One region of the Streptomyces niveiscabiei genome, then DNA from elsewhere that is predicted to be linked to it. Evidence: riboswitches for the same ligand, from Rfam matches in the RefSeq annotation. Region 1 holds a riboswitch; the other holds the start of a gene.
What was found. A riboswitch is a leader RNA that binds a small molecule or an ion and turns the genes downstream of it on or off. The one in region 1 is predicted to bind glycine.
Positions count from the first base shown of each region.

Region 1 (10,140 bases):
GGTCCGCCAGCTCCACGATCTTGCCCAGGTACATCACCGCGATACGGTCCGAGACGTGCCGGACCACCGAGAGGTCGTGGGCGATGATGACGTAGGTCAGGCCCAGTTCCGACTGGAGGTCGTCCAGGAGGTTGACCACCTGGGCCTGGATGGAGACGTCCAGGGCGGAGACCGGCTCGTCGGCCACGACCAGCTTCGGGTTCAGGGCCAGCGCGCGGGCGATGCCAATGCGCTGGCGCTGGCCGCCGGAGAACTCGTGCGGGTAGCGGTTGTAGTGCTCGGGGTTGAGGCCGACCACCGACAGCAGGCGCTGCACCTCCGCCTTGACGCCGCCCTCCGGGGTCACCCCCTGGAGCTTGAACGGCGCGCTGACGATCGTGCCGATCGTGTGGCGCGGGTTCAGCGACGAGTACGGGTCCTGGAAGATCATCTGGACGTCGCGGCGCATCGGACGCATCCCCGCGGCGCTGAGGTGCGTGATGTCCCTGCCCTCGAACTCGACGCTGCCGCCGGTGGGTTCGAGGAGCCGGGTGATGAGGCGGCCCATCGTGGACTTGCCGCACCCGGACTCGCCGACGACACCGAGCGTCTCGCCCTTGCGGACCTCGAAGTCGATGCCGTCGACGGCGCGGACGGCCCCGGACTGGCGCTGGAGGAGGCCCTTGCGGATCGGGAAGTGCTTCTGGAGGCCGGAGACCTTGAGCAGAACCTCGGGCGTCTCTTTCACGGCATCGCTCACAGCTTCGGCGCAATCTCTTCGTTCCAGATCCGCTCCCGCTGTTCCTGCCCGAGATGGCAGGCGGCCCAGTGGCCGGTGCCGACCTCGGTGAGGTCGGGGCGGACCGTGCGGGTGACGTTGTCCTTGGGGAGGTCCGCGTACGGGCAGCGGGGGTTGAAGGCGCAGCCGGACGGGATGTTGATGAGGGACGGCGGGGCGCCCTTGATGGGGATGAGCCGGTCCATGTCCTCGCGGTCGAGGCGGGGCATCGAGCCCAGCAGGCCCCAGGTGTACGGGTGCCGGGGTTCCGCGAACACGTCCTCGGCGGGCCCGCGTTCGACGCACCGGCCGCCGTACATGACGAGCAGGTCGTCGGCCATCTCGGCGACGACGCCGAGGTCGTGCGTGATCATGATGACCGCGGAGCCGAACTCCTTCTGAAGGTCGCGGATCAGGTCCAGGATCTGCGCCTGGACGGTCACGTCGAGCGCGGTGGTGGGCTCGTCCGCGATGAGCAGCTCGGGGTTGTTGACCAGGGCCATGGCGATCATGGCGCGCTGGCGCATACCGCCGGAGAACTCGTGCGGGTAGCCGTCGACGCGCTTGTCGGGCTCGGGGATGCCGACCCGGTCGAGCATCTCGACGGCGCGCTTGCGGGCCTCCTTCTTGGTGACCTCGTTGTGGACCCGGTACGCCTCCACGATCTGCTGCCCGATCGTGTAGTACGGGTGCATCGCGGACAGCGGGTCCTGGAAGATCATGGCCATCTTCCGGCCGCGCAGCCGGCGCACCTCGTCGTTGTGGGCGCCGATCAGCTCCTGCCCGTCGAGCCAGACCTCGCCGCTGACGCTGGCGTTGCGGGCGGAGCGGTGCAGGCCCATGAGGCCGAGCGAGGTGACGGACTTGCCGGAGCCGGACTCACCGACGATGCCGAGGGTGCGTCCGCGCCGTACGTCGAAGCTGACGCCGTCGACGGACTTGACGAGGCCGTCGTCCGTCTTGAAGTGGATCTTCAGATCGCGGACGGAGAGGAACGCGTCGTCGGGGGCGTCGGCGACGGGCTCGCCCGGCGCGGAAGTGGAGGGCTTGCTCACGAGTACCTCACCCGGGGGTCGATGGCTGCGTACACCAGGTCGACGACGAGGTTGCAGAAGACGATGAAGAACGCGGCGACCAGGGTGACGCCCATGACGATGGGCAGGTCGTTGTCCCGGATCGACTGGACCGAGTAGGCGCCGATGCCCTGGAGGGAGAACACCGTCTCGGTCAGGACGGCCGTGCCGACCAGCGTGCCGAAGTCCATGCCGAAGATGGTGACGATCGGGGTGAGCGCGGCGCGCAGGCCGTGCTTGGTGACGACCGTCGTCTCCTTGAGGCCCTTGGCACGGGCCGTGCGGATGTAGTCCTCGCCCATGGTCTCCAGCATCCCCGCCCGGGTGAGACGGGCATAGAGCGCGGAGAACAGGAACGCGAGGCTGATCCAGGGCAGCAGGAGGTGCCAGGCCCATTCCGCCGGGTTCTGGGTGAACGGGATGTACTCGATGGAGTCCCAGATGGGGACCTCGTACACGAACAGGGCGCTGAGGATCTGGCCGGTGAAGAAGATCGGCAGGGAGACGCCGGCGAGCGCGATGAACATCGAGATGCGGTCGACGGGCGTGCCCTTGCGCAGCGCGGAGATGACGCCGGTGGTGACACCGAAGATCAGCCAGATCACGGCGGCGCCGACGGCGAGGGAGAAGGAGACCGGGATGCGCTCGGTGAGCTGCGGCCAGACCTCGACGTGGCTCTTGAAGGAGTAGCCGAAGCAGGGCGCGTCGCAGCGGGTGGCGTCCGGGCCGAACTTGTAGTCGGCGCCGACGAACAGCGCCTTGATGAAGTGCCAGTACTGGGTGTAGATGGGCTGGTCGAAGCCCAGGTTCTTCTTGATCGCGGCCACGGAGTCGGGGTTGGCGTCCTTGCCGACGTACTGCGTGGCGAGCTGGTCGGCGGTCTGGCCGCCGAGCCGGGGTACCAGGAAGAAGATCGCGAAGGTGACTGCGCTGACCACCAGCAGCAGTACCAGGGCGCCGAATACGCGCCGGATGATGTACGCAGCCACAGCTGTCCGGCTCCGGGCGGCGGGGTCGGAGCGTGTCCGGCCCCGCCACCCGGAACCTTCACCTGCCTTTCGAGAAGATTCCGGCCTGCTTTGCGGCTACTACTTCGAGGAGCTCATCAGCAGGTAGTCGTACATGCCCAGGTACGCCTGGGTGACCGTGACGTTCGTCGCGGACGCAGGCCGGAAGAGCAAGTTCTTGCGGTAGAGGGTCGGGACGACCGTGGCGGTGTCCATGACCATCTTGTCGATGTCGCCCCAGCCCTTGGTGCGGGCGGCGGCGTCGGTGTTGGCGATCGTCGAGGCGAGGGCCGCGTTGATCTTCGGGTCGTTCAGCTCCATCAGGTTGTTGCCGCCCGAGGGCTTGATGGCGGAGCCGTTGACGATCTGGTCGAGGAAGCCGAAGCCGGTCGGCCAGTCGGAGCCCCACGCCATGGACAGCATGCCGAGCTTCTGCTGGTGGACGTAGGACGGGACACCGGCGAAGTTCGAGAAGTACTTGCCGGCCGGGAACTGCCGGATCTCGACGTTGATGCCGTACTTCTTGAGCGACGCCTGGACGGCGGTGGCCTGCGCGACCTCGGCGGGACGGTCGGAGCGGGCGGTCAGGATCGTGTTGAAGCCGTTGGGCTTGCCGCACGCGGTGAGGAATTCCTTGACCTTGGCCGCGTCGCCCCGGCTGCCGGCCGACGGGTAGGTGTCGAACTTGGTGTAGCCGTTGACCGACGGGGGCAGCAGCGTGGTGGCGATGTCACCCTTCGGGGTGCCGCCGGCCGCGTCCAGGATGGACTGCTTGTCGACGGCGTACTGCACGGCCTTGCGGCAGTTGATGTTGTTGAACGGCTCGACGTTCTGGTTCAGCGCGATGTACTGCGTGGCGCCGGCGTACGAGCTGTCCGTCTGGTTGGCGAGCTTGCCCTTGAGGACCTTCGGCTGGGTGGCGGCCTGGACGCCGGCGCCCGCCGCGTCGACGGTGACCCGGTCGGAGATCAGGTCGTTGTCGATCGTGACCGGGTTCACCTTGAACTTGATGGTGATCTTGTCCGGCAGGGCCTTGCGGATCGGGTCCGTCTTCGGGTCCCACTGCGGGTTGCGCACGAGGGTGGCGCTGCGGCCCTCCTCGTAGGACTGGAACTGGTAGGGGCCCGAGGACACCATGTGCTGGACGTACTTGGCGCCGTCGTCCTTCGCGGCCGGGATGGGGGCCGTCTGCGAGAAGGTCGCCAGGTAGTCGAAGTCCGCGAACGGCTGCTTCAGCTTGAACACGATGGTCTGCGCGTCCGGCGTCTCGATGGACGCGAGGCCGTTCGGGTTCTTGTCCTTGTACGGGCCCTGGTACTTGTCGCCGCCGACCAGGTAGGACTTGAAGTACGTCGGCCCGTTGGAGAGCACCTCGGGCGCGAAGTTGGAGCGCTCGATGGCGTACTTGACGTCCTTGGACGTGACCGGGGTCCCGTCCTGGAACTTGACGCCGGCGCGCAGCTTGTACGTCCACGTCTTGGCGTCGGGGCTGGGCTGGCCCAGCGACTCGGCCAGGTCGGGGACGACGGTCAGGCCGTCCTTGCCGGCGGCCGGCTTGAACGTCGTGAGCGTACGGCCGTACAGGCGGGAGAAGTTCTGCACCCAGCCGTAGTACGTGTTGCCGGGGTCCAGGGAGTCCGCGACGTCCGAGTGCTCGAAGCTGAGGGTGCCCCCCTTCTTGTTCGAGACGTTGACGATGGACGTCAACCCCTCGTCCTTCTTCCCCTTGGCGGAGCCGCCGCCGCTGTCGCTGTCGCCGCCGCAGGCGGAAGCGCCCAGCGAGATCGCCAGGACCGACGCGATCGCGGCGGTCACTCTTCTCGTCTTCACCTGAGGAAATCCCCCTCGGTCGTTGTGGATCACTTGCTGCGAGGGTCGAGTGCGTCGCGCAGCCCGTCACCCAGCAGGTTGAACGCCAGGACGGTGATGAAGATCGCCAGTCCGGGCACGAACATGTACTGCGGATCCGCTGTGTAGAGATCCACGGCGTTGCTGAGCATCCCGCCCCAGGAAGCCTGCGGGGGTGCGATACCGACCCCGAGGAAGCTGAGGCTGGCCTCGAAGAGGATGTTCGTCGGGATGATCAGCGTCGAGTAGACGAGGATCGGTGCGACGAGGTTCGGGAGGAGTTCCCGGAAGAGGACGTACGGACCGCGCGCGCCGAGGCTGTGCGCGGCTTCGACGAACTCGCGTTTGCGCAGGGTCATCGTCTGGGCGCGCACGATGCGCCCGATGTACGGCCAGCTGAAGAAGCCGATGACGAAGATCAGGACGCAGATCCGCAGCGGGAGCCCGTTCAGGCCGAAGAAGCCGTCCTGGACGGAGGCCGAGATGGCGATGGCGAAGAGCAGCAGCGGGAAGGCGAGGAAGGTGTCCATCAGCCGGCTGATGACCGAGTCGACCCAGCCGCCGTAGTAGCCGGCGACGACACCGAGGACGGTGCCGATGACGACCGACAGCAGCGTGGCGCCGCCCGCGACGAGCAGGGAGACCCAGGACCCGTCGATGATGCGGGCGAGCATGTCGCGGCCGTACTGCGGGTCGACGCCGAGCGGGTGGTCCCAGCTCATGCCGCCCCAGCCGCCGATGGGCGCCTGCATCGCCGGGTCGATGAGGTCCTGGTTGAACTTGTTCGGGTCGAGGCCGAAGACGGCCTCGATGGGTTTGGCGAGGATCGCCATGAGGACGAGCAGGACGACGACGATGCCGCCGGCCACGGCCAGCTTGTCGCGCTTGAACCGGGTCCAGGCGATCTGGGTGAGTGAACGCCCTTCGATCTGGCTCTGGTTGGCCCCGGCGAGCACGGCTTCCGGCTGTGCTCCGGCCTCCGACCCGGTGGTCTCGATCGGTGCGGTCACAGTGCACTGACCCTTCCCGCCGGTGGTGACCGGCCTTACTCGCGTCTTATGGGAGGCGAGTCTTCAATGCGCTCGCGATCACGCGCCAGATGTGGCGGCGAAAGTATGCACAACCGTGATGCCGACCGAAGGCTTCCGTTATCCGAACAGTGGGTAACGACCCTCGGACGAGGGCAAGTTGATCAATACGGCCATACTGACACGTACCGGTTCGCTCTACGCGCGGAGATGAACACGGGTCGGTGTAACGAGTGGGTTTCCTGAGATGACGGAGCGTCAGGAGACGGCGGGGGCGATCAGTACGCGCCAGGCGTCGCCGGGTAGCCGTAGCCGGCCGCCGGGGACCGCGGGGACTGGGGAGCCGGCGGCTGCTGCGCCGGGGCGTGCGCCTCGCGGTCGTAGAACGGGCGGGCGTTGGCCCGCATCCACAGGACGACCGGGTCGTACTCGTCGGTCATCGCGACCGTGGAGACGGGCAGGCCGTCGGGGACGGCGCCGATCGACTGCTGCATCATCGCGCGCACCGCGTCCACCGACTGCGGCGACGTGTCGTACACGTCCAGGCCGATCGACAGGTACGGCTGGCCCAGGGCCGGCTGGACCCAGGCGCGGCGCAGCGCCCTGATCGCGGGGGTGCGGTGGGCGTTCTGGCCGAGGAGGGCGTAGAAGTGCGGGATCTCCACCGCCGGGTCCGACAGGCGCAGCGGGCCGGGGGGCTGGCGGTCCAGGCCCGTCGCGATGCGGCGCAGGTCGGCCCAGGGGACGCCCACGCCGCCGCCCGGGGCGTGCGGGTTCAGCCACAGGCCGTGGCGGTCCGGGTACAGGGTGCGGGCCGCGTCGAGGCCGTCCACCACCTCGTACGAACGGTTCCAGCCGCTCGCGGACAGCTCCTGGGCGGACGTCACGCAGGGCGCGTACGCGTGGCCGTCCACCTCCATCGAGCCGTACTGGGCGTCCGGGGAGCCGGACTGGCCGTGCCACAGCAGCATCCAGACCTGGCCGGTGGTGGGGGTCGAGAGCGCGCGCAGGAGTGCCTCGTAGGCGTCGTAGCGGCCAGGCGTGACCTGGCGCAGCATGTGCTCGACCTGGCCGGCCGCAGCGGTGCCGCTCACGCTCACGTCTTTACCGACCCTTCGTAAAAGTTGCCCCGTGGATGCCCGTTGCCCTGCGTCGGGGTCAAGCTTAAGCGCCTACGGGGGGTTCGCCGGTTGGGTGTACGACAGGTGAGGGGCGGGTTTCTAGGTGGTGCGGGAGTAGAAGGGCCGGACGTTCAGCTTCAGCCACTCCCCCACCGGGTCCTGCGCCACGTCCAGGAGGATCAGGTTCACGCCCCACCGCACCGGGACCCGGCCCAGCGCCCTGCCCAGCGCGTCCAGCGGCCGTTCGCCGGACTCGCCGTCCCAGTGGGTGAGTTCGACCCCGACGAACATGACCGGTTCCGCGGTCTCGATCGCCGCCAGGCAGCGGCGGGCCGTCAGGACGACGCCCGTCGCCTCGAACTCCTTGGACGCCTCCGCGAGGAAGTCCACCGGGTCGTCCTGCCAGTCCGGCTCGAAGAGGCGGACCCGGGCGCCGGAGGCGGTGCCGTCGAGGGGGGTGCGGCCCGCCCGGCAGAGGTCGGCGACCGCCTGCGGCGGGAGCGGGACGCCTACGACGCCGTCGGGGTTCAGGGCGATGCCGACCTGCGGGGGGAGGCCCTTGGCGAACTCGGCCGCCGGGGCGATCGTGTACGACATGTGCGCGCCGGTGACCTGGCGGAACTGTTCCTCGGAGGTGAAGACGGGGACGTACACCTGGCCGGCGATGTCGATCGTGGGCAGGTCGAGGGGGCCGGTGCGGGGGCCGCCGCCGTTGGGCAGCGGGATCCAGACGAAGCTGCGCGCGAGGACCTCGATGATCCGGCCGCCCGCGGACGGCACCCCCAGGGAGGCGGAGAGCACCTCCTCCAGTTCGTTCCCCGGCCAGCCGCCGTGGGAGTGGGGGTGTGCGGGGACCGGGAAGTCGGTCGGGAAGTCCATCGCTGTCTACCGCCTGCTGGGAACCGCTGTCGAGGAGGAAAAGCTTAAAGGCGTACCGGGGCGGGCCGGTTCAGCCCCGGGTGAACGCGATCCTCCGCAGCGCGTCCGCCGCCTCCCGGTCCAGCAGGATGGCCGCGCCGCAGCCGTCGGGCAGGCCGCCCCGCTCCACCGAGCCGATCAGGCGGGACGCCGCGTGGCGGTGGCGCAGGAACGCGTACCGGGAGACGCCCCGGCCCCGTTCGCGCTGGCCCTCAAGGGCCGTGTCCGGGGTGACGTCCAGCAGGAGGAGGTGGAGGGTGCCGCCGCGGCGGCGGGCGTCGCGGGCGAGCCAGCCCCGCACCCAGGACTGGGTGCCGCAGTCGTGGACCACGACGCCCTCGCCGGAGCGCAGGGCGCGCCACAGGCCCGCGTAGTGGGCGAGGCGGACGAGGGGGCGGTAGGCGGCGTACGGCAGCCAGGAGGGCGTACGGGCGTCCCAGCGGTCCCGGGTGTCCTGGGAGTCGACGCGGGTGCCGTGGACCGCGCGGCGCATCAGCGTGGACTTGCCGCTGCCGGGCAGGCCCGTGACGACGACGAGGTCGCGGGGGCCGAAGAGGAGGGCGTGCGGGCTGTGTCCGGCGCGGTCGCGCAGGTCGCGGACGACCGGCGCGGGGTGCCCGGCGCGGCTCTCCCGCGCGGGGGCCGCCGGCTGGGCGGGCAGCGCCGTCGCGTACGCCGTGGTCCTGTTCACCGTTGATCGTCCTCCCCTTGGAGCAGTCCCGTCAGATACGGGTCTCCCCATAGACAGTAAAGAGAAGGTAATGGAATCTGTCTCGCGATTTGGTGCGCCTCCTGCCACAGCCCGGTTACAGATCTGGCCCTGCCGCACGACCGGGGTGGCGTGCGATGATGGCCGCGCCAACTGCATACCGGCCGTTCGAATCCGCGCGGGAGAGTCCCCGGCTCGCTGTCCCGCTGGGGCGCCGAAGGAGCAAGTCCCTCCCTTGAATCTCTCAGGCACCGTTACCGCGTGGGCGAGGCACATCTGAAAAGCGGGCCGCCCCGGCGGTCCCACCCAAGGTGCAAGCCGTGTTCCCCGCGAGGGTCACGGCGAACCTCTCAGGTTCCGATGACAGATGGGGAGGATCTTCTCGTTCCTGGACGGGAAGCCCTTGCCCCACCCCGTCGCACCTGGGAGACGAACGCCCGATGACCAGCAGTTCCGCCGTACCGCGCCGTACCGCGCTCGATGCCCTGCACCGCTCGCTCGGCGCGACCATGACCGACTTCGCGGGCTGGGACATGCCGCTGCGCTACGGCTCGGAGCGCGAGGAGCACACCGCCGTCCGCACGCGCGCGGGGCTCTTCGACCTCTCGCACATGGGCGAGATCACCGTCACCGGGCCGCAGGCCGCGGCCCTGCTGAACTACGCGCTGGTCGGCGACCTCGCGGCGGTCGGGGTGGGCCGGGCCCGCTACACGATGATCTGCCGGGCCGACGGCGGCATCCTGGACGACCTGATCGTCTACCGGCTCGCCGAGACCGAGTTCATGGTCGTCGCGAACGCCTCGAACGCGCAGGTCGTGCTGGACGCGCTGACCGAGCGGGCCGCCGGGTTCGACGCTCTCGTGCGCGACGACCGGGACGCGTACGCGCTGATCGCCGTGCAGGGGCCCAAGGCCGCGGGGATCGTCGGGGCGCTGACGGACGCCGATCTCGTAGGTCTGAAGTATTACGCCGGGCTGCCCGGGACGGTCGCCGGGGTGCCGGCGCTGATCGCGCGCACCGGGTACACCGGGGAGGACGGGTTCGAGCTGTTCGTGGCGCCGTCGGACGCGGTGGCGCTGTGGGAGGCGCTGGCCGCCTCCGCTGATGTCGTGCCCTGCGGTCTGTCCTGCCGGGACACGCTGCGCCTCGAAGCGGGCATGCCGCTGTACGGGCACGAGCTGTCGACGGCCCTGACGCCCTTCGATGCCGGGCTCGGGCGCGTGGTGAAGTTCGGCAAGGACGGTGACTTCGTGGGGCGCGAGGCCCTCGCCGAGGCCGCCGCGCTCGCCGAGCGCAAGCCGCCCCGGGTCCTGGTCGGGCTGATCGCCGAGGGCCGGCGCGTACCGCGTGCCGGGTACGACGTCGTCGCGGGCGGCGCCGTCATCGGCGAGGTGACCTCCGGCGCCCCCTCCCCGACGCTGGGCAGGCCGATCGCGATGGCGTACGTCGACGCGGCGCACGCGGCGCCGGGGACGGCCGGGGTCGGCGTCGACATCCGGGGGAGCCACGAGGCGTACGAGGTCGTGGCTCTGCCGTTCTACCAGCGCGCGAAGTAACCCTCCCGCAGTCCCCTATTCATCAGCACTCCCCCGCGTACAGGAGAATTCAGGCCATGAGCAACCCCCAGAACCTGCGCTACAGCAAGGAACACGAGTGGATCTCGCCCGCCGAGGACGGCG
Region 1 covers NZ_JARAYJ010000010.1:164,240-174,379, forward strand. The annotation lists gene PV682_RS16790 (ABC transporter ATP-binding protein) at 1-766, opposite strand, end outside; gene PV682_RS16795 (ABC transporter ATP-binding protein) at 736-1,812, opposite strand; gene PV682_RS16800 (ABC transporter permease) at 1,809-2,819, opposite strand; gene PV682_RS16805 (ABC transporter substrate-binding protein) at 2,919-4,667, opposite strand; gene PV682_RS16810 (ABC transporter permease) at 4,697-5,695, opposite strand; gene PV682_RS16815 (enhanced serine sensitivity protein SseB C-terminal domain-containing protein) at 5,992-6,813, opposite strand; gene PV682_RS16820 (enhanced serine sensitivity protein SseB) at 6,934-7,713, opposite strand; gene PV682_RS16825 (AAA family ATPase) at 7,784-8,443, opposite strand; glycine riboswitch at 8,631-8,731, shown strand; glycine riboswitch at 8,732-8,838, shown strand; gene gcvT (glycine cleavage system aminomethyltransferase GcvT) at 8,902-10,017, shown strand; gene gcvH (glycine cleavage system protein GcvH) at 10,074-10,140, shown strand, end outside.

Region 2 (10,140 bases), on a different contig from region 1:
CCGGCACGCCGGTGGGGCCGTTCGGAAGCAGTGCCCGCGACGTGCGACGATGTGCGGCATGCCGCAGCAGCCCCCCGTTCGGAGCACACCCGCGCGCGCGTCGCGTCCGGACGCCTCCATGTCGCTGCTCACCAACGTCATGGACCACAGCCTCGACGAGGGCTACGCCGAGGCCGCCGCGCGCAGACGCGCCGAGGGGACGGGCGGCCTGCCCAAGACGCTGAAGGCCAGACTCGGACTCGCCGGCGGGCTGGTGCTCGCGGCGCTCGTCGTGACCGTGGGCGCGGCGCAGGCGCGGGTGTCGGCCCCGGTGGTGGCCAAGGAGCGCCAGGAGCTGATCGACCGGATCGACCGGGAGACGGAGGCCGCGGACAAGCTGGAGAAGACCGTGGACACCCTCCGGGACGAGGTGAGCGCCCGTCAGCGCCAGGCCCTGGAGAACAGCGGCGGCAGCGGCCGGGCGGACCTGGTGGGCATCCTGTCGGGGGCCGTCGCCGTACACGGTCCTGGTGTCAAGCTCGTCGTGGACGACGCCAAGGAGGCGACCACGGGTGGGGGCGCCGACCCGCGCGAGACGTCCGGTTTCTCGGACACCGGGCGGGTGCGCGACCGGGATCTCCAGCGTGTCGTCAACGGGATGTGGGAGTCCGGCGCTGAGGCCGTCTCCGTCAACGGGCAGCGGCTGACGGCGCTGTCGGCGATCAGAGCCGCCGGGGAGGCGATACTGGTCGACAACAAGCCGCTGGTGCCGCCGTACACGGTGCTCGCCGTGGGGGACGGGGACAAGCTGAGCACCCGGTTCCAGAACAGCGCGGACGGCCTGTATCTGAACGCTCTCCAGGAGAACTACGGCATTCGGACGGCCATCTCCACGGAGAAGGACCTGCGGCTTCCCGCGGCGCCGAGTGTGATCGTCCGAACCGCACAGCCGAGAAGTGAGAAGGGCACATCGTGATCGCCGTACTGGGCCTCGTCGTGGGAGTCGTGGCCGGCCTGTTGGTCCGGCCCGAGGTTCCGGCGGCCGTCGAGCCGTATCTGCCGATCGCCGTGGTGGCGGCGCTGGACGCCGTCTTCGGCGGGCTGCGGGCCATGCTCGACGGCATCTTCGACGACAAGGTCTTCGTGGTGTCGTTCCTGTCGAACGTGGTCGTCGCCGCGCTGATCGTGTTCCTGGGCGACAAGCTGGGTGTGGGCGCCCAGTTGTCGACGGGTGTCGTGGTGGTCCTCGGCATCCGGATCTTCTCGAACGCCGCGGCGATCCGCCGGCACGTCTTCCGGGCGTGACGCCGATGAGCCAAGGAGACCAGGAACCCGGCCACCGGCTGCGCAGGGAACTGCCGCAGGAGATCGAGGCGGCGCCCGCGCGCGAGGCCGGGGAGTCGCCCGCCCGGCCGGAGGTGACCGGCCGTCAGCGCCTCGCGCAGGGGCTGTGGCCGCCCCGGGTGACGCGCGCTCAGCTGATCGTCGCCCTGCTGCTGTTCGGCCTCGGCTTCGGACTCGCCGTCCAGGTTGCCTCCAACAGCGACAGCGACAACGCGCTGCGCGGCGCGCGCCAGGAGGACCTCGTACGGATCCTCGATGAACTGGACGACCGCAGCCGGCGTCTTGAGGACGAGAAGACCGGGCTCGACAAGCAGCGTCAGGAGCTGGAGAACAGCTCCGACCAGGCCGAGGAGGCCCGGAAGCAGACGATCGAGAAGGAGAGGCAACTCGGCATCCTCGCGGGCACGGTGGCGGCCCAGGGGCCGGGTATCACGATGACCATCGACGACACGAAGGGGACGGTCGAGGCGGACATGCTGCTCGACACGATCCAGGAGCTGCGCGCGGCCGGCGCGGAGGCGATCCAGGTGAACGGTGTACGCGTCGTCGCCGGGACGTACTTCACGGACGGCGACAACGGAGTGAGCGTGGACGGGAACCAGATCCGTACTCCGTATCGTTTCCAGGTCATCGGCAAGCCCGAGGATCTGGAACCGGCGCTCAACATCCCGGGAGGTGTGGTGCAGACCCTGGAGAAGGAGCAGGCCACGGTCACCGTGAAGCGATCCGACAAGATCGTCGTGGACGCCTTGCGGGCGGCGAAGCAGCCTGACTACGCTCGGTCGTCGTCCCGGTGAACCGGGGGTGCATGGGGGCCGTCCGGCAGGGGCATGAGGTTGCGGGGGGTCGGCGCACCGATCGGGTGGTCGGTGGTGGAAACTGTCTGGTGGATACGGACGTTGTGAAGGTGTCCGGGTCGGCCGGTGTATTGAGTCAGGGTTCGTCCTGCCCCACGGGCGGGTCTGTTTCGGTCAAGGGGAATCGCCCGTGAAGTTGTTTGCGAAGTTGTTCGGCAAGAGCGCGCGAGGAGAGGGCGGCGAGAACGCCACCGCCCGCCATCGCGCACAGCCAGGCGACGAGGGTCAGCGTCCGCTGTTCCGCGACCAGGTGGCTGGGGGTGACATTCCGGGAGGTCAGGGCGCGGCGTCTGTTGACCCTGCGCAGTCCGGCGACATAGGTTTCGGGCAACCGTCAGCCTCAAGTGCGGGTGGAGGGTTTTCCCCTATGTCGGCCCTGGTGTGTTCGAGGTGCGGTAACCGCAACGCGGAGAACAGCCGCTTCTGTTCCAACTGCGGCGCTCCGCTGCGTCCGGGCGTGACGCCCGAGCGCGCCTCGGAGACGACCTCCACCATCTCCATCTCGGGCCTGGAGGCGTACGACTCCGAGGTCACCGGCCAGACCGCGCTCCCGGCGCTGTCGCCCGAGGCGCAGGCCGCCGTCGAGGCGCTGCCGCTGGGTTCGGCCCTGCTGGTGGTCCGCCGGGGTCCCAACTCGGGCAGCCGCTTCCTGCTGGACGGCGACCTGACGACGGCCGGCCGTCACCCGCAGAGCGACATCTTCCTGGACGACGTGACGGTCTCGCGCCGCCACGTGGAGTTCCGGCGCGGTCCGGACGGCTCGTTCAAGGTCGCTGACGTCGGCAGTCTCAACGGCACCTACGTCAACCGCGAGCGGATCGACGAGGTCGCGCTGAACAACGGCGACGAGGTGCAGATCGGCAAGTACCGCCTGGTCTTCTACGCGAGCCAGCGCGGCTACTGACCCGCCCCGGACTCGTCCGGGGTTCTCCCAGGGAAGGTCCATGCTGAGAACACCGAGGGGCGGTGCCGGAGACGGCACCGCCGCCACGGAGGCCGGGCCGATGAGCATCGGCGCCGTGCTGAACGTGCTGCGGGACGAATTCCCCGAAGTCACCGTCTCCAAGATCCGCTTCCTGGAGTCGGAAGGGCTCGTCGAGCCCGAGCGGACCCCCTCGGGGTACCGCAAGTTCAGTCCGCGGGACGTCGAGCGGCTCGCTCGCATCCTGCGGCTCCAGCGGGACCACTACCTGCCGCTCAAGGTCATCCGGGAGCACCTGGAGGCCCTGGAGCGCGGCGAGGCCGTCCCCCTGCCGACCGTGGGCAGGCAGCGGGACGGCGAACCCGACCCCGGTGACCCCGTCGGTCCCACTGTTGCCCGCATCGGCCGCGCCGAGCTGCTGGCCGCCGCCGGCATCGACGAACGCGAACTCGCCGAGTGGGAGTCCTACGGCCTCGTCGTCCCCCTGGAGGACGGCGTGTACGACGCCGAGGCGGCCACCGTCGCCGCGCTCGTCGTGGAACTCGGGCGCTTCGGGATCGAGCCGCGGCACCTTCGGGTGATGAAGGCGGCGGCGGATCGCGAGGCCGGGCTCGTCGACCAGGTCGTCGCCCCGCTGAAGCTCCACCGCAACCCGCAGACGCGGGCCCTCGCCCAGGCCCGTACCAAGGAGCTCGCCTCTCTCACGGTCCGGCTGCACTCCGCGCTGGTGCAGACCGCGCTCGGGGTGCGGCTGCCCTGACACGGGCGTTCGCCCTGGGCGGATCGGCCGTCCAGCAGGGGCCCGACTACCCAAACGTCCCGGGCACGGCCTAGGGTTGCTGTGTGAACGAGCTCGATGTCGTAGGTGTCCGGGTCGAAATGCCCTCCAACCAACCGATCGTGCTCCTGCGCGAAGTGGGAGGCGACCGCTACCTCCCCATCTGGATCGGACCGGGGGAGGCGACCGCGATCGCCTTCGCCCAGCAGGGCATGGCCCCCGCCCGGCCGCTCACCCACGACCTGTTCAAGGACGTGCTGGAGGCCGTCGGCCAGGAGCTGACCGAAGTGCGCATCACCGACCTCAGGGAAGGCGTCTTCTACGCCGAGCTGGTCTTCGCCAGCGGTGTCGAGGTCAGCGCTCGCCCGTCCGACGCCATAGCGCTCGCCCTGCGCACCGGCACGCCGATCTACGGCAGCGACACGGTGCTCGACGACGCGGGCATCGCCATCCCGGACGAGCAGGAGGACGAGGTGGAGAAGTTCCGCGAGTTCCTCGACCAGATCTCGCCCGAGGACTTCGGCACCAGCAACCAGTGACGCGCGCGCCGGACACCCGTCGGTGACGATGGCGTCTCGGTTCGGCAATTGCCAGCGGCCAGTGAGAGCGTCCTACGGCATCGTCTCAGCGCATTCGGCTAGCCTTTCCCCGCGGTGGGGCACGGGAAACCACTCCCAGGGTGATTATCACTCGGCGTGCCGAGTGTGGCGATCGTTGACGCACCCCAGGTGACTGCCTACCGTCGAGAAGGCAGGTCAAGGACGGAGGTCGGCGTGAGAAGCAGCGGCGACGGTACGGCTGGGGGTGCCCCCGGACGAGGGTTCGGGGGAAATGGCCCGTACCGGCTTCACGGCAGCGCGGCCGATCACGCTCCTCAGCGCCCGGCGGCCGTGCCGAGCAGCAGCAAGGGGGCGGCGGCGATGGCGTCCGAGGAGATCGGCTACCGAGGTCCGACGGCGTGTGCCGCCGCCGGCATCACCTACCGGCAACTGGACTACTGGGCGCGCACCGGGCTCGTCGAGCCCAGCGTGCGGCCCGCCCACGGGTCGGGCACCCAGCGCCTCTACAGCTTCCGGGACGTCGTCGTCCTGAAGATCGTGAAGCGCTTCCTCGACACCGGCGTGTCCCTCCAGAACATCCGCGGCGCGGTGCTGCATCTGAAGGAACAGGGCTTCCGCGACCTGGAGCGCATGACCCTCATGAGCGACGGCGCGACGGTGTACGAGTGCACCTCGCCGGACGAGGTCCACGCGCTGCTCCAGGGCGGCCAGGGCGTCTTCGGGATCGCCGTCGGCGTGGTCTGGCGGGACGTGGAGGGCGCGCTGTCGCAGCTGCACGGCGAGCGCGTCGACACCGGCGAGACCCTGGTCGGGCACAACCCGGCGGACGAGCTGGCGCGGCGGCGGCACAAGGCGGTCTGAGGGCGCTCTCGGGCGCGTGTTCGGGCCCGTTGTCAGTGGCGTGGTGCAGCATCGGAGATGTGAGAAACGCGCCGACCGTCCTGCACCTCGACATGGACGCCTTCTACGCCTCGGTGGAGCAGGCGGCCAAGCCGAGTCTGCGCGGGAAGGCGGTCGTCGTCGGCGGGCTCGGGCCGCGCGGGGTGGTGGCGACCGCGTCGTACGAGGCCCGGGTGTTCGGGGTGCACTCGGCGATGCCCATGGCGCAGGCGCGCAGGCTCGCGCCCAACGCGGCGTACCTCGTGCCGCGGTTCGGGGTCTACCGGGCGATCAGCGAGCAGGTGATGGGGCTGCTGCGGGCGCTGTCGCCGCTGGTGGAGCCGCTCAGCCTGGACGAGGCGTTCGTGGACCTGGAGGCCGAGGGGGCGGCCTGGGACAGCGCGTCGGCGCGGGAGGCGGGCAGCAGGCTGCGGGCGGACATACGGGCCGTCACGGGGCTCACGGGGTCGGTGGGGCTCGCCGCGTCCAAGATGGTCGCGAAGATCGCCTCCGAGCGGGCCAAGCCGGACGGCCTGGTGCTCATCGAGCCGGGCACGGAACGCGCGCTGCTCGGGCCGATGCCGGTGCGGACGCTGCCCGGGGTCGGCCCGGCCACCGGCGACCATCTGCGCCGGGCCGGGATCACCACGGTCGACGAGATCGCGGAGGCCGGCGAGGACGAACTCGTCCGGCTGCTCGGCAAGGCGCACGGCCAGGGGCTGTACGCGATGGCGCTCGCGCGCGACGACCGGGCGGTGGTCGCCGAGCGGGAGACCAAGTCGGTGTCCGTGGAGGACACGTACGACGTGGACATCCACGACCGGCTGCGGGTCGGGTTCGAGGTGCGGCGGCTCGCGGACCGGTGCGTGCGGCGGCTGCGGGAGGCCCGGCTGTCGGGGCGGACCATCGTCCTGAAGGTGCGGCGGTACGACTTCTCGACGCTGACCCGCTCCGAGACCCTGCGCGGGCCCACCGACGATCCGGCGGTCGTGCGTGAGGCCGCGGCGCGGCTGCTGGAGTCCGTGGACACCACCGGCGGGGTGCGGCTGCTCGGGGTCGGGGTGTCGGGGCTCGCCGACTTCACGCAGGAGGACCTGTTCGCGCAGGCCGCGGAGGAGGTGCGGGATGAGGAGGAGGTGCCGGAGACACCGGGGGAGGCGGTGGCCGAGGCGGTGCCTGTCGAGCATCGGTGGCGGCCGGGGCAGGATGTGCGGCACGCCGGGTACGGGCAGGGGTGGGTGCAGGGGAGCGGGGTGGGGCGGGTGACCGTGCGGTTCGAGACGCCGGGGGACGTGGTGCCGGGGCGGGTGCGGACGTTCCGGGTCGACGATCCCGAGTTGGAGCAGGCGGAGGCGTTGCCGCTGGTGGCGGGGGGTGCTTGTGCGCAGGGGGCTTAGGGGGCGCGCGGTTTTGGGCCCTAGGCGGGCGGGTCGTCGCCGGCGATCGTGCCGAAGTCGCGGTCCTCGGGTGGGGTGGGGGCGACCGTGTCCATGCCGTAGTGGTGGTAGAGCTGGAGTTCCTGGGCGGGGGAGAGGTGGCGGCCCACGCCGAAGTCGGGGGCGTCCTTGATCAGGGCCCGGTCGTAGGGGACGCGCAGGGTGCCCTCGACGAGTTCGCTGGTCTCCAGGGGGACGAAGGCGTCGCGGGTGAACAGGCCCGTCCTTATCGCGGCCCACTCCGGGACGCCGGTCGCGTCGTCGAGGTAGACCTCGTCGATCGTGCCGATCTTCGCGCCGTGCCGGTCGTACGCCTTGCGGCCGATCAGGTTGCGCGGATCGATGTCGGTCTGCACGGGCCCTCCACTGGTCGCGGGGCGGCCGAAGCCTTCGTAAGGACTACGAAAGAGCACTTCGGGCCCGGTGGCCACTCGAAGGCTGGGGCGTTGACCTCGCTGGTAAGGTGAAAGTGGCTGTCGACCCTGTGCGGGAGAGTCCTCCGGAACCCTCGGAGGCGCCGAAGGAGCAACTCCTCCCCGGAATCTCTCAGGCTCACGTACCGCATGGGCGAGGTCACTCTGGAAAGCAGGGCGGGTGTCGACGGCGTCCGCTCTCACCGACGGTGAAAGCCGGGCGCTCGCGGGCGGCCGGTGAAGCTCTCAGGTCGAGATGACAGAGGGGGAGGCCGTTCGGGCACCCCGCAGCCGTGGTGCCACCGAAGGTCGTCTCGGCCAGGAGGCCCCCTCATGACCCCTCCCCGTATCCCGCTCAGCGTCCTGGAACAGGGCATTCCCTTCGAACAGCGCCATATCGGGCCCGACCGCGAGGCCCAGGCCAAGATGCTCGCGCAGGTCGGGTACGGCTCGCTGGACGAGCTGACCGCCGCCGCCGTACCGGACGCGATCAAGAACGTCGCCGCGCTGGACCTGCCGGGTGCGCGGACCGAGGCCCAGGTGCTCGCCGAACTGCGGGAACTGGCCGGGCGCAACCAGGTGCTCGGGTCGATGATCGGGCTCGGGTACTACGGGACGTTCACGCCGCCCGTCATCCTGCGGAACGTGATGGAGAACCCCGCCTGGTACACCGCGTACACGCCGTACCAGCCGGAGATCTCTCAAGGGCGCCTCGAAGCGCTGCTGAACTTCCAGACGATGGTCGCGGACCTGACCGGGCTGCCGACGTCCGGGGCCTCGCTGCTGGACGAGGGGACGGCCGCCGCCGAGGCGATGGCGCTGTCGCTGCGGATGGGGAAGAACAAGAAGGGGCTCTTCCTCGTCGACGCGGACGCCTTCCCGCAGACCGTCGCCGTCCTGCGGACGCGGGCCGAACCGGCCGGCGTCGAGGTCGTCGTCGCCGACCTCGGTGACGGGATCCCGGCCGAGGTCGCAGGCCGGGAGATCAACGGGGTGCTGATCCAGTACCCCGGCGCCTCCGGCGTCGTACGGGACATCAAGCCGCTCGTCGAGCAGGCGCACGAGGTGGGGGCGCTCGTCACCGTCGCCGCCGATCTGCTGGCGCTGACCCTGCTGACCTCGCCCGGGGAACTCGGGGCGGACATCGCCGTCGGGACCACACAGCGGTTCGGGGTGCCGATGGGGTTCGGGGGGCCGCACGCCGGATACATGGCCGTGCACGAGAAGTTCGCGCGGAGCCTGCCCGGGCGGCTCGTCGGGGTGTCCGTCGACGCGGACGGCAACCGGGCGTACCGGCTGGCGCTCCAGACGCGCGAGCAGCACATCCGGCGGGAGAAGGCGACCAGCAACATCTGCACGGCGCAGGTGCTGCTCGCCGTCATGGCCGGGATGTACGCCGTCTACCACGGGCCCGACGGGCTGCGGCAGATCGCCTGGAAGACGCACCGGTACGCCACCGTCCTCGCCGAGGGGCTGCGGGCCGGGGGTGTCGAGGTCGTCCACGGGGCCTTCTTCGACACGGTGTCGGCGCGGGTGCCCGGCGGTGCGGCCCGGGTCGTCGAGGCCGCTCGGGACGGCGGGGTGAATCTGCGGCTCGTCGACGCGGACCACGTGTCCGTCGCCTGTGACGAGACCACGACGCGGGAGCAACTCGCCGTCGTGTGGGGGGCGTTCGGGGTTTCCGGGGATGTCGACTCGCTGGACTCTTCGGCCCGGGAAGGGCTGGGCGACGAGGTGCTGCGGCGGGACGAGGTGCTGACGCATCCCGTGTTCCATCAGCACCGGTCCGAGACCGCCATGCTGCGGTACCTGCGGCGGCTTGCCGATCGGGACTACGCGCTCGACCGGGGGATGATCCCGCTCGGGTCCTGCACGATGAAGCTCAACGCGACGACCGAGATGGAGCCGGTCACCTGGCCCGAGTTCGGGCAGCTGCACCCCTTCGCGCCGGTCGAGCAGGCCGAGGGGTACCTCACGCTCATCCGGGAGCTGGAGGAGCGGCTCGCCGAGGTCACCGGGTACGACAAGGTGTCCCTCCAGCCCAACGCCGGGTCGCAGGGGGAGTTGGCGGGGCTGCTCGCCGTACGCGCCTATCACCGGGCCAACGGGGATCTTCAGCGGACCGTGTGTCTCATTCCGTCGTCCGCCCATGGGACCAATGCGGCTAGTGCCGTGATGGCCGGGATGAAGGTCGTCGTCGTCAAGACCTCCGAGGACGGGGAGGTCGACGTCGAGGATCTGCGGGGGAAGATCGGGCAGTACCGGGATGAGCTCGCGGTGCTGATGATCACGTACCCGTCCACGCACGGGGTGTTCGAGGAGCATGTCGGGGAGATCTGCGGGCTTGTCCATGAGGCCGGTGGGCAGGTCTATGTCGACGGGGCCAATCTGAATGCGCTGGTCGGGCTTGCCAAGCCCGGGCATTTCGGTGGGGACGTCTCCCATCTGAATCTGCACAAGACGTTCTGTATTCCTCATGGTGGGGGTGGGCCTGGGGTGGGGCCTGTGGCTGTGCGGGCTCATCTCGCGCCTTATCTGCCGAATCATCCTTTGCAGAGTGAGGCCGGGCCCGCTACCGGGGTCGGGCCTGTTTCCGCTGCGCCCTGGGGGTCTGCCGGGATTCTTCCCATTTCCTGGGCCTATGTGCGGCTCATGGGTGGGGAAGGGCTGAAGCGGGCCACCCAAGTCGCCGTGTTGTCCGCGAATTACATCGCCAAGCGGCTTGAGCCTCACTATCCCGTGCTCTACACCGGGCCCGGGGGGCTGGTCGCGCACGAGTGCATCATCGATCTGCGGCCCCTGACCAAGGCGACCGGGGTGAGCGTCGACGATGTCGCCAAGCGGCTCATCGACTACGGGTTCCATGCGCCGACCATGTCGTTCCCCGTTGCGGGGACGCTGATGATCGAGCCCACGGAGTCGGAGGATCTGGCCGAGCTGGATCGGTTCTGTGCGGCGATGATCGCTATTCG
Region 2 covers NZ_JARAYJ010000002.1:3,468-13,607, forward strand. The annotation lists gene PV682_RS02205 (DUF881 domain-containing protein) at 119-955, shown strand; gene PV682_RS02210 (small basic family protein) at 952-1,284, shown strand; gene PV682_RS02215 (DUF881 domain-containing protein) at 1,290-2,120, shown strand; gene PV682_RS02220 (FHA domain-containing protein) at 2,203-3,084, shown strand; gene ftsR (transcriptional regulator FtsR) at 3,125-3,862, shown strand; gene PV682_RS02230 (bifunctional nuclease family protein) at 3,946-4,419, shown strand; gene PV682_RS02235 (MerR family transcriptional regulator) at 4,654-5,301, shown strand; gene PV682_RS02240 (DNA polymerase IV) at 5,361-6,716, shown strand; gene PV682_RS02245 (PRC-barrel domain-containing protein) at 6,737-7,111, opposite strand; glycine riboswitch at 7,233-7,327, shown strand; glycine riboswitch at 7,328-7,441, shown strand; gene gcvP (aminomethyl-transferring glycine dehydrogenase) at 7,502-10,140, shown strand, end outside.
Region 2: it holds a riboswitch for glycine, as region 1 does, so the genes downstream of both, gcvP (aminomethyl-transferring glycine dehydrogenase) here and gcvT (glycine cleavage system aminomethyltransferase GcvT) in region 1, are expected to answer to the same signal.